One region of the Bacillus sp. FJAT-45350 genome, then DNA from elsewhere that is predicted to be linked to it. Evidence: riboswitches for the same ligand, from Rfam matches in the RefSeq annotation. Region 1 holds a riboswitch; each other region holds the start of a gene.
The links. Region 1 has a riboswitch for cyclic di-GMP ahead of CD003_RS05370 (ATP-binding protein). Riboswitches for the same ligand answer to the same signal wherever they lie in the genome.

Region 1 (3,287 bases):
AATTATTGCTATGGCACATAATCTAAATCTAAATGTTGTTGCTGAAGGAATTGAAACGAAGGAACAACTTGTATTTCTCCAGGAGCACAACTGTAATGAAGGACAAGGATATTTCTTTAGTAAACCAGTACCTGTTATTGAATTAGAAACAAAAATCCAAGAGATAAAAAAAGTAATAGAAGAACACGGAATGAATTTAGTAGAAAAACGTAAGGAAGAAATTCTCCTAAAATCTGAATAGTTAGAGGTAGTTAGTGAATTAGGGGCAAGCATTGCACATGAAATTAGAAACCCAATTACAACGATAAAAGGATTTATTCACTTATTTGAACAAGGTAGCATTAAGCAAGAATATTTTAATGTTTTACATTCCTCTATTAACCAGATTGAAAAGTATATAAAAGAGTTTCTGATGATTTCTAGCACTAATGTAAATCGGAGGCTAGTCGACTTTAATCAATTATTAAAAGATGTTATATCACTACTAGACAAAAAAACAAAAGGGAAACAAATCGAATTACAGTTTGAGAAAAGCATTGATCTTCCTTGGATTAAGTGTGACCCAATACAAATGAAACAAGTAATGATAAATTTGGTCACAAATAGTATTGAAGCAATAAAAAATGGCGGTTTGGTCAAAGTTCATGCTAGTAGGAATGAATCAAATTTATTAATAAAAGTGATTGATGATGGAATTGGCATGAAAGAGGAAAGAGTAGAGAGATTAGGAGAGCCTTACTTTAGAACTCATGAAAAAGGAACTGGAGTAGGATTAATGTATTGTTTTCAAGTTGTTAAGAAGCACGACGGTATGATAGTAATAGAAAGTGAAGAAAATAAAGGCACTACTGTAGAGATAAGCTTACCGTGTAACTAATTCTTTGCTGGAATTATTTCCACTTTAATTTAGGATATCAGCTTCGATAATGGCAAACTTATTGAAAAGTAAGGACGCAAAGCAACGGGTCTAAGGCTATAAGCTATGATCGCCGTGTTACCGAAAAGAATGGATTATAGAAATATAGGATATTATCTATATTCGTAGCCCGCATTCTTTTTGTGGGCTATTTGGCGTACAGTCAACTTTCGAAACAAAGTTTAATTTCTTTCATAAAGATGTGGCTTTTAGATAATAAGAAGGGGGAGCATTCATTGAAACGTATCTTAGATAAAGTATTAAAAAAATCTACAGTAGAACTTCATGTGGGTGCTCCGTCACTCCCGGTTGATTTATCTTATACAGAGCTGACCTACATGACTAGACGAGGGTTTCTTGCACAAAAATTACATCAATACCTAAGTGATAATAATTCCAAAAGTAGTTTACTATTTTTTCGTTCATTATCAAAAATCTCATTTAATCACAAACAAACGAATCAGGATCATGAACAATTACTTTATATAAGTGAGCTCATGCTTGAGTGGTGTAACCAAGGAGAAGATATTCCAACTCAAGTAAAGAAATTAGAAGTGAGAAATGATATTCAAAACGCGATGTTGAAAGCCTATGATATTCACAAAAAGGATTTGTTTGAGCAAAAGAAAAAAATTGATGAATCAATAACAACAACGGAAAAATCTGATCCTATTTGGATGGTCTATAAAGATGTTATTTTTTCCGTAACTCAAGGTCAGTTCTTACTAATTTCTGAACAGGAAGTAAGTAAATACAAACAAGGAAAGGTCTATTGTGAGGGCATTATTAGAGAACGTTCAGACATACCAAGATGCCGCAATCAAGTGAAAGACATCCTAGAGCAAAAGGAGTTCAATAAAGCAAAAGTAATGAGTTGGTTATTGGCATTGTCGGAAGCTATTACAAACACGTTAAAACATGCTGAAGAAGGTAAGTTGACAATGCTAGAAGATAAGGAACGTAATGAAATACGCTTTGTTATTGAAGATAAAGGACCTGGTTTTTCTCTAGAGGAGCTTCCTAAAACAACACTTTTAGCTGGATATTCTACCAAAAAATCAATGGGGCATGGATTTTCACTTATGATGAAAATGACGAAGCAAGTCTTATTATATACGTCACCAATTGGCTCTACGCTTATTTTAACGATTGATTATGCTCAAGAGGTAGAAGGAAAGAGTGCTGGTTAACAAAGAGAACATACTGGGGAGAGGAAATTTATGAAAAGAAATACGATTATGATGCAATTACTATTTAAAATTGGTCTGTTCTTAGGCTTAATCGCGGTTGTTATTCTTATATCTGGTTATTATTTTTTTAAGTTGAAGATTGAGGCATATCAAGAGGAGCAAATAAATAATATAACTGAAATTGTAGTTCATACAATGGCGTCAACACAACAATCTACAGACACAATTGAACATATGATTGAAAATATATTATATTCATCGTCAAAAGGAATCATGTCCGAGTTACGTGGGAAACAGGTTGAAGATATTAGCATGGAATATTTGCAAGAAGTAGCGAAACGGTGGGATGTGGAAGAAATCTCACTTTGGGAAAGAATTGGTGATGACATAGTCGTTACGGAATCTTCTGATGAAACTCAATTGAATTTAAGTTCAAAGGATTGGGGATATTGGTTTACTGCATTTGATCAATTAATGTCAGGCCAAGAGGTAACAGTTGAGCAAGGGATGGCCATGGAAAACTACTGGGTAGGCCCCATTTCTAGAGCAGAACTTTTTGAACATATTTATTACAAGTTTGCTTATTATTACGATGGAACAACTGACTTTATGATCAATCCTTTTATCCTAGATGAGGAGATTTATAACCTTACTTTTCAAGCTGGTCCAACACAAATGATTGAAAAAATCATTGATGAGAATATCAACATTGAAGAGATTGCTGTTATCAATGTACCTGCTTGGTTAAAAGGGGAAGAAAATGATGTAGTTGAACCGGATACTGACTTACCTGTGTTATATGGGAGTCATCAGTTTGGCTTAGAAGAGGATGAAGAGTTCCTTCAGCAGGTGCAAAGTGAAGATAGCAGCCATAAAGTACTTTTTGAAAAAGACGGTGTGCCTTATAAAAAATTATATAAATCACTTGGTAATGAACGAGTGATGGTGACTACGCTAGATTTAACGAGACAAAAGCAAATTGAAAATCAGTTCTTGTATTTGTTCTTAGGTGGATTTTTATTATCATCCGTTGTTCTATTTATTATTATTCGTATCATTGCTAGACGTCAATTAGAGCCATTACAAAAGATTGTCCAACATATTCAATGTGTAGCGGATGGAGATTTAACTCAAAGAATAACGATCAATGAAAAAAATGAACTAGATTGGCTTGCGGAAAA
Region 2 (3,287 bases), on a different contig from region 1:
TGGTCAAGTAACAAAGAAGCTGGAAACAACTGCTTATCTAACGCAGAGATAACCTCTTCTAACTGTCCAATGTTATTTGTCTGTTGCTCTGTTAGTTCTTGTCTAGTCGTCTCTGATAATATCATCAACTCTTGCACCTCATTTTCTAGCTCAGTAACCTCTGTAGATACTGAGCTATGTAGGGAGGATAGGACAATAGTAGCAGTTACCAATAAAATTCCAATAATAAGGATTATAATAACTGGTGTTAAATCACGTTTCTCTTTTTCTGGTAACAGGTTCACTTCTACTAACATTAGCGCACCTCTTTTTTCAGCATCAGTCCGACAGTATCATGAAATTGATAAGGGATAGCTCCTGTAGCTGAAATAATCTCTACATCTAATAATGTTTCTACTGGCAAATCAAAGCTTTCTTTGCAAATGTCTATCATTCGCTCTAAGTAAGGATGGTCACCTGTAATCGCAATCCGGTTGACTCCTTCTTTTCCTTTATGAACAGAGAAACGATAAAAATTCATCACTCGTTCCACCTCAGTAATTAACTCCTCTGCTTGTCCATCAATCTCCTCAATTTCACCTTCCCAAACTAAGCTTTCCATCTCCACATCACCTTTAATTGCCCATTTCTCATCATCACTATTTAAACGAAAATGACGTGTAAACATTGGCTTATGTGAATAGAAAACTGTTAGATTAATAGATGAACGGTCAAGCTGCACAAGAAGTAAATGCTCGTCCGAAAGTGCCTTATCGACTTTCGTAAATAAACGATACAACGAAAGTGACGAAACATCTGCTACATTCGGTTGAAGCTTTAATTCAGATAAAAATTCATACAACTCCATAACGACTTTTTCTGGAGAAGCAATTAATAATATCTCTTTCTGTCCATCTTTTTCACCTAACAGCTTAAAATCAAAAGATGGGTTTTCAAAAGGGAGGTGAATCGACTCTCCCATTTCCATATGAAGATGCATTCGAATATCATCTTCTGCCACTTCTTTTGGTATCAATATATTCCTTACGACTACAAAAGAATCTGGTACACAGAATTGAATGGCATGTCGTTTAATCTTCCAATGCTCAATACATTCCTCGAAAATAATCTCTAACGTTTCTCGGTCAATAATTTGACCCTCTCTAATGACCCCTTCAGGTAAGAAACGCTCCCCAAATGAACGAATCGAATCAAGGCTCGGTTTCTTTGCATGAACATAGCGAATAACATGGTCTTTAATAATGATACTTGTACGCATGTCTTTTTTTGACTGAAAAAGATTCATCTAAACACCACCGATCGATTGTCTACCATAACAAATCAAAATACCATTGTATAATGTCTTGACCAAAGAAGTAAGTTAGAATCGTCCCAAGAACGATATATGGTCCAAAAGGCATTGGTTTTCCTCGTTTGACTTTCCCAGTCAGTAACCCAGCGATTCCAAATATGGTACCAAACAATGTTGATAAGAAGAAAGCTAAAAGGACATCTTGTAGCCCTAACACAAGTCCAAGCACTGCAAACAATTTAATGTCGCCACCGCCCATACCACCACGGCTAACAACAGCAATTATAAACAAAAGTGTAAAACCGACAACAGCACCCAATAACATATCCCACCAAGGAGATAAAGGGGCTACGAATACCCGTAAAACTAGAAACATAGGTGCAAATACTAGTAATATTTTATCTGGAATTAACATATATCGAACATCACTAACGAAAATAATCACAAGCATAGAAATAAACAATAAAGCAACAAGAAGCTCCCACTGCAATCCAATAAAATAATAAGCTAGGACAAATAAAAGACCTGTCGATAACTCCATTAACGGATACAACGGAGATATTTTTAACCCACAACCACGACATTTCCCTCTAATTAATAAATAAGAAAAAACAGGTACTAAATCCAAAGCTGTTAATGTACGTTTGCAATTCGGACAATGAGACCGTGGCTTTACAATAGATTCTTCCACCGGTACTCGCAAACCAACAACATTATAAAATGAGCCTAAAACCAAACCAAATATAAACAGATAAATATAGATAAATACATCCATTCAAATTATCGTCCTTTACCATTAACTTATAAGACCATTATACTATGTACTTACAAAAATCTTTACCTAAATTAGAAAAAAAGCTATAAATTGACTACCTTTATAGTAAAAAAAAACCAACTTTGCTATCCTCAAGCAAAATTGGTCGGTTGCACTACTCGCTCCAAGCTATCCAAGTGCCCAATTAGAGATAGCCGTTCATAGCATCCTATTATATTAACTATTATTGTACATGACGTGCATAATTTATGAAACAGTTATTTACATATAGTAAATTAAAGTTTTATTCTTCTATCGTGTCGTACACTGCCTTTTCTGGTACACAATCCTCGATGGATGACATACATAACCGAACTTGCAGCTCCGGTTGATTATCAGCTCTCACTACTCGGACAAAGGACGCAGGAGAGTAAGATGATTTGATAGTAGAAAGCATAGGAATATCTGATACAAAGGCCTCATCATCCCCTAATAATCCTAACTCAATCAACTCAGAGAAATAAATAGTCCCATCCACTGGCTCCAATTCACCAGTTGCTAAATGTAACTTCACTATTTTACTAAATTGAGAAGCATTGTACTCATGAACCCTCTCCTGTATAGAAGAAGTCGCATGAGTCACTAAAAAATAACCACCAATATAAAAGAAAAGTAACAGGAAGAAATACACCAACGGCTCAACAAAAGAATAAAATTTCGAATCTTTGCTTATAAAAGGCATCCTACTCACTTCTCTCATGTGCTCGATAACTTGATTATATTACAGGATATGTAAGTTGTCGATGGGGGCTTATGAATGATATATCAAAATCTTAATATACATTTATTAATATGGAGTTGCCAATTTTATTGTACAATCTATAGTTCGTAGACAAATAATTAAAATATAAAATAGACAAAGAACTAGTAGATTCAAATCTGTCCAACTCATGTGGAAAATCTCAAGTTTTTTTCTTATCTTGGTACCTAGTACCTATTTTACTTCTAAACGAAAGACCAACTAGAATTCTAGTTGGTCTTTCGTTCACTCTATTTATAACTGTCCCTACTACATGGAAAAATCAGCTATTTTGTCTATATCTGGTGTCTGACACCATATATCTATTTCGTTCACTCTATTTATATAACTGTCCATACTACATGGAAAAAATCAGCCGTTTTGTCTATATTTAGTGTCTGACACCAGATAAAGACCTACTTACTACTAAGTCTTTATCTCAA
Region 3 (3,287 bases), 160 kb from region 1:
AACCCTGATCATCGCGACCGAACAGAAGAAATTTTGGCATGGATTGTTAATAAGTTCCCCAACTTGGAACCACAAATCAAGTGGAATACGCCTATGTTTTCTGATCATGGCACGTATATCATTGGCTTTTCCACAGCGAAGCATCATTTGAGCGTTTCACCCGAAGAAGTAGGAATTGCTCACTTTGCCAATGACATTGAAGATGCTGGTTACAGTGCTACCAAAGGCTTGTTTCGAATTCCTTGGAATGAGCCGGTAAATTACGGGTTGCTTGAGAAAATGATTGAATTTAATATTCAAGATAAAGCAGACTGTTCAACTTTTTGGCGGAGTTAAAGATGGCCGTATAGCTTCTCTTAGGGTGCTATTGCTAGTAGAGTTGAGGAAGGGAAAAGAAAATAATTATACATATTATAATGAATGGAGAGGATTTTTTATGAAAGATGTAAAAACATTTTTAATGTTTCAAGAAGGTAATGCAGAAGAGGCAATGAAATTTTATACATCAATAATTGAGGACTCAAAGATTACAAGTATAGTTAGATATGGAGCAAATGAACCTGGTGAAGAAGGAACAGTAATGCAAGCTACTTTTACTTTAAAAGGGAAAGAGTTTATGTGCATTGACAGTTATATTAAACACGAGTTCTCCTTTACACCTTCTTTCTCAATTTATGTTACTTGTGATACGGACGACGAAATTGAGCAACTCTATCACAAGCTAGTTGAAGGTGGACAGGCACTTATGCCATTGAATGATTATGGTTTCAGCAAAAAGTTTGGTTGGATAAATGACCGTTTCGGAGTTTCATGGCAACTAAACCTTATTGATTAAATTGGAAAAATAATTGCATTTCCATAAAAAAGAACCTTTTATTGATACATCATTAAAAGGTTCCTTTCGTATTATTATTTTTTTACAGCTGAAGCGCTAAATGTATTTGTAGAAGATGAATATGTTACAGTAACATCATGTGGGGTACCACCAATGTTATATTCTCTTGTTTCAGAATTTTGGTTTTGTGTCGTAGGATTTGAGATGTTTCCTCCAGGTAAAGTTTCCTTACTAACAGTTACAGATGAACCATCAGAATAATGAATTGTATAATCTGCGACAACTTTAAATTGATTTGGACCTTGTGGGTCAAGAGTAAGTGAGATATTGCTAATACTTGATACTACTACATCTACAACTGGTACAGTAGGTGAAGCAGGTACAGGCGTGTTATTTAGTAGTGTATACGCGTTACCGAAGTAATTATCGTCACTTAAATCATCAGTAGAATAGGATACAGTTCCACCAGGAGTTAATCCTGTTAAAGTTACTACTTCATCCTCTGTTTCACCATTACTTAACGTTTTAATTACTTTAAATGAAAGTGAATATGTTGCTGTTTCTTCATTCCAGACAAAGTTTGGTGCCCCATCTTCAGTACCTAAATCAATTGAGTATTCAGTAATAACAGCCCAAACGTCAACATCAACTGTTGAACTGTTATTGCTATGAGTTAGTCCAGCCTTTTGACCATTATGAAACTTAGTTTCCGTTTTAACTTCAATGTTTGTTAGTGCATGACTATCTAGGTCGACAGTTGCAGTAAATCCGTAAGTTTTTGGTTGGCCTGGAATTGCCCAAACTAAATCAGCTTTTTGGCCACCTACTGTAATGTACAAATTAGCTAAATCATCACGAGCACCATCAATAACTACTTCACCAGATACAACCTGTGATGTACCAAAGTAACCAGAAATAGAGCCAAATGTAGTAATTTGTGCTGTTTCAATGCCATTTGTATTTCTCCCGTCCTCTTGAATAACAGGATTTGATCCAGCAGCTGGTGCTTTAGTTGGTCCTTTTGCTAATACCCCAGAATTTAACCCCAATACTAAAGAACCTGTTAACAACACTGTAACAACTTTTTTCTTATTCATTTTCATTTCTCCTCTTAAATAATATTCTTATAGCATTAAAATAAGAGGGTCGGTTACACTACTAGCTCGACATAGTCCAAGTGTCCAGATAAAGACTATGCTTCATAGCTCCCCTAGAAAAGGGTCGGTTACATTACTTACTCAAAATAACCCAACTATTCAAATAAAAGTTAATTTATAAGAAAAATAGTATCCTTATTTAGTCTTAGATTAACCGATAAGTAAATAGTCTTATATTTTGTATTATATTCCGTTAATTTCCTGTTGTAAAGTGACTAAAAGTCATAACTGATTATAATTTTGATAAAAAATTTTCTACCATAATTTCACATATAAGATCTATAATAAATTAGGGAATCTTAGTTGTCCTGATACTTTAATAGAAGAGAAGAGGTATGATCTTATTGTTTGAACTATTTAATAAGAAGCCTGATTTCCAAATTCCCTCAACTGGAATTGATGAAATTGAAGAATTAGTAGTAGGAGGCGTGAAGCAGAAAGTATTAATTCAATCTTTAAATAAAGGAAATCCTATCCTATTATTTTTACACGGTGGACCATCCTTGCCATTCCCTGGTATCTCATCAAGAGGGAAAGACTATACAATTGTATCGAATACGAAAAAACTTGTGGAACATTATACAGTTGTATTTTGGGATCAGAGAGGGACAGGAAAGTCTTATAACAAAAACATTCCTCAAGAAACAATGAACTTTAACCAATTTATTAGCGATGCAAATGAAATAATAGATTACTTGATGATGAAATATAAGAAAAAGAAGATATATCTTGCGGGTCACTCTTTTGGATCATTGATAGGAATGTACTTAATTAACCAATACCCAGAGAAGTTCTATTCATATATAGGCTTGTCACAGATTATTGATTGGACAGAAAACGATAGATTGAGCTTGAAATGGCTGAAAGAGGAGGCTGAAAGAAGAAAAGATTTAAAAGCTTTAAAAGAGCTTAAAGCTGTTGGCAAACCTCCTTATATAGAGAGCTTCAAGCAATGGGGGGTAATAAGGAAATGGCAAATGAAATATAAAACTATGATTTATTCTGATGAACACGTTAAAACTCCCGGATTATTTAAGATTGCCTCAGATATGTTTTTATCTAAAGACTATAGTTTTGGGGATATAGTAAACACTTTTTATAGAGGATTTAAACTAATTTATACTGACGAATTTATTAGGAATATCCCATCTATTAATATTCAAAAAGATATTTTATGTTTAAGAGTACCAACTACTTTTATTCATGGTAAAAAAGATGTACATGTACACTCAGAACCTTTAATTTCATTTGTAAAGAATATCAAAACAGAATATGAACCAAGAATTATTTGGGCT

Region 2: linked by a shared signal. The riboswitch ahead of CD003_RS19015 (prepilin peptidase) and the one ahead of CD003_RS05370 (ATP-binding protein) in region 1 are both predicted to bind cyclic di-GMP.
Region 3: linked by a shared signal. The riboswitch ahead of CD003_RS06235 (hypothetical protein) and the one ahead of CD003_RS05370 (ATP-binding protein) in region 1 are both predicted to bind cyclic di-GMP.

Annotation. Positions count from the first base shown of each region.
Region 1 covers NZ_NISU01000001.1:1,073,641-1,076,927, forward strand. Annotated here, with positions in the region: gene CD003_RS05360 (sensor domain-containing protein) at 1-241, shown strand, start outside; partial or broken gene CD003_RS22540 (histidine kinase dimerization/phospho-acceptor domain-containing protein) at 269-412, shown strand; gene CD003_RS05365 (sensor histidine kinase) at 413-877, shown strand; cyclic di-GMP riboswitch class I at 919-1,002, shown strand; gene CD003_RS05370 (ATP-binding protein) at 1,153-2,106, shown strand; gene CD003_RS05375 (HAMP domain-containing protein) at 2,137-3,287, shown strand, end outside.
Region 2 covers NZ_NISU01000002.1:512,405-515,691, reverse strand. Annotated here, with positions in the region: gene CD003_RS19025 (hypothetical protein) at 1-296, opposite strand, end outside; gene pilM (type IV pilus biogenesis protein PilM) at 296-1,285, opposite strand; gene CD003_RS19015 (prepilin peptidase) at 1,308-2,066, opposite strand; cyclic di-GMP riboswitch class II at 2,201-2,284, opposite strand; gene CD003_RS19010 (hypothetical protein) at 2,350-2,787, opposite strand.
Region 3 covers NZ_NISU01000001.1:1,234,490-1,237,776, forward strand. Annotated here, with positions in the region: gene CD003_RS06225 (iron chaperone) at 1-336, shown strand, start outside; gene CD003_RS06230 (VOC family protein) at 437-835, shown strand; gene CD003_RS06235 (hypothetical protein) at 910-1,932, opposite strand; cyclic di-GMP riboswitch class II at 1,971-2,054, opposite strand; gene CD003_RS06240 (alpha/beta fold hydrolase) at 2,337-3,287, shown strand, end outside.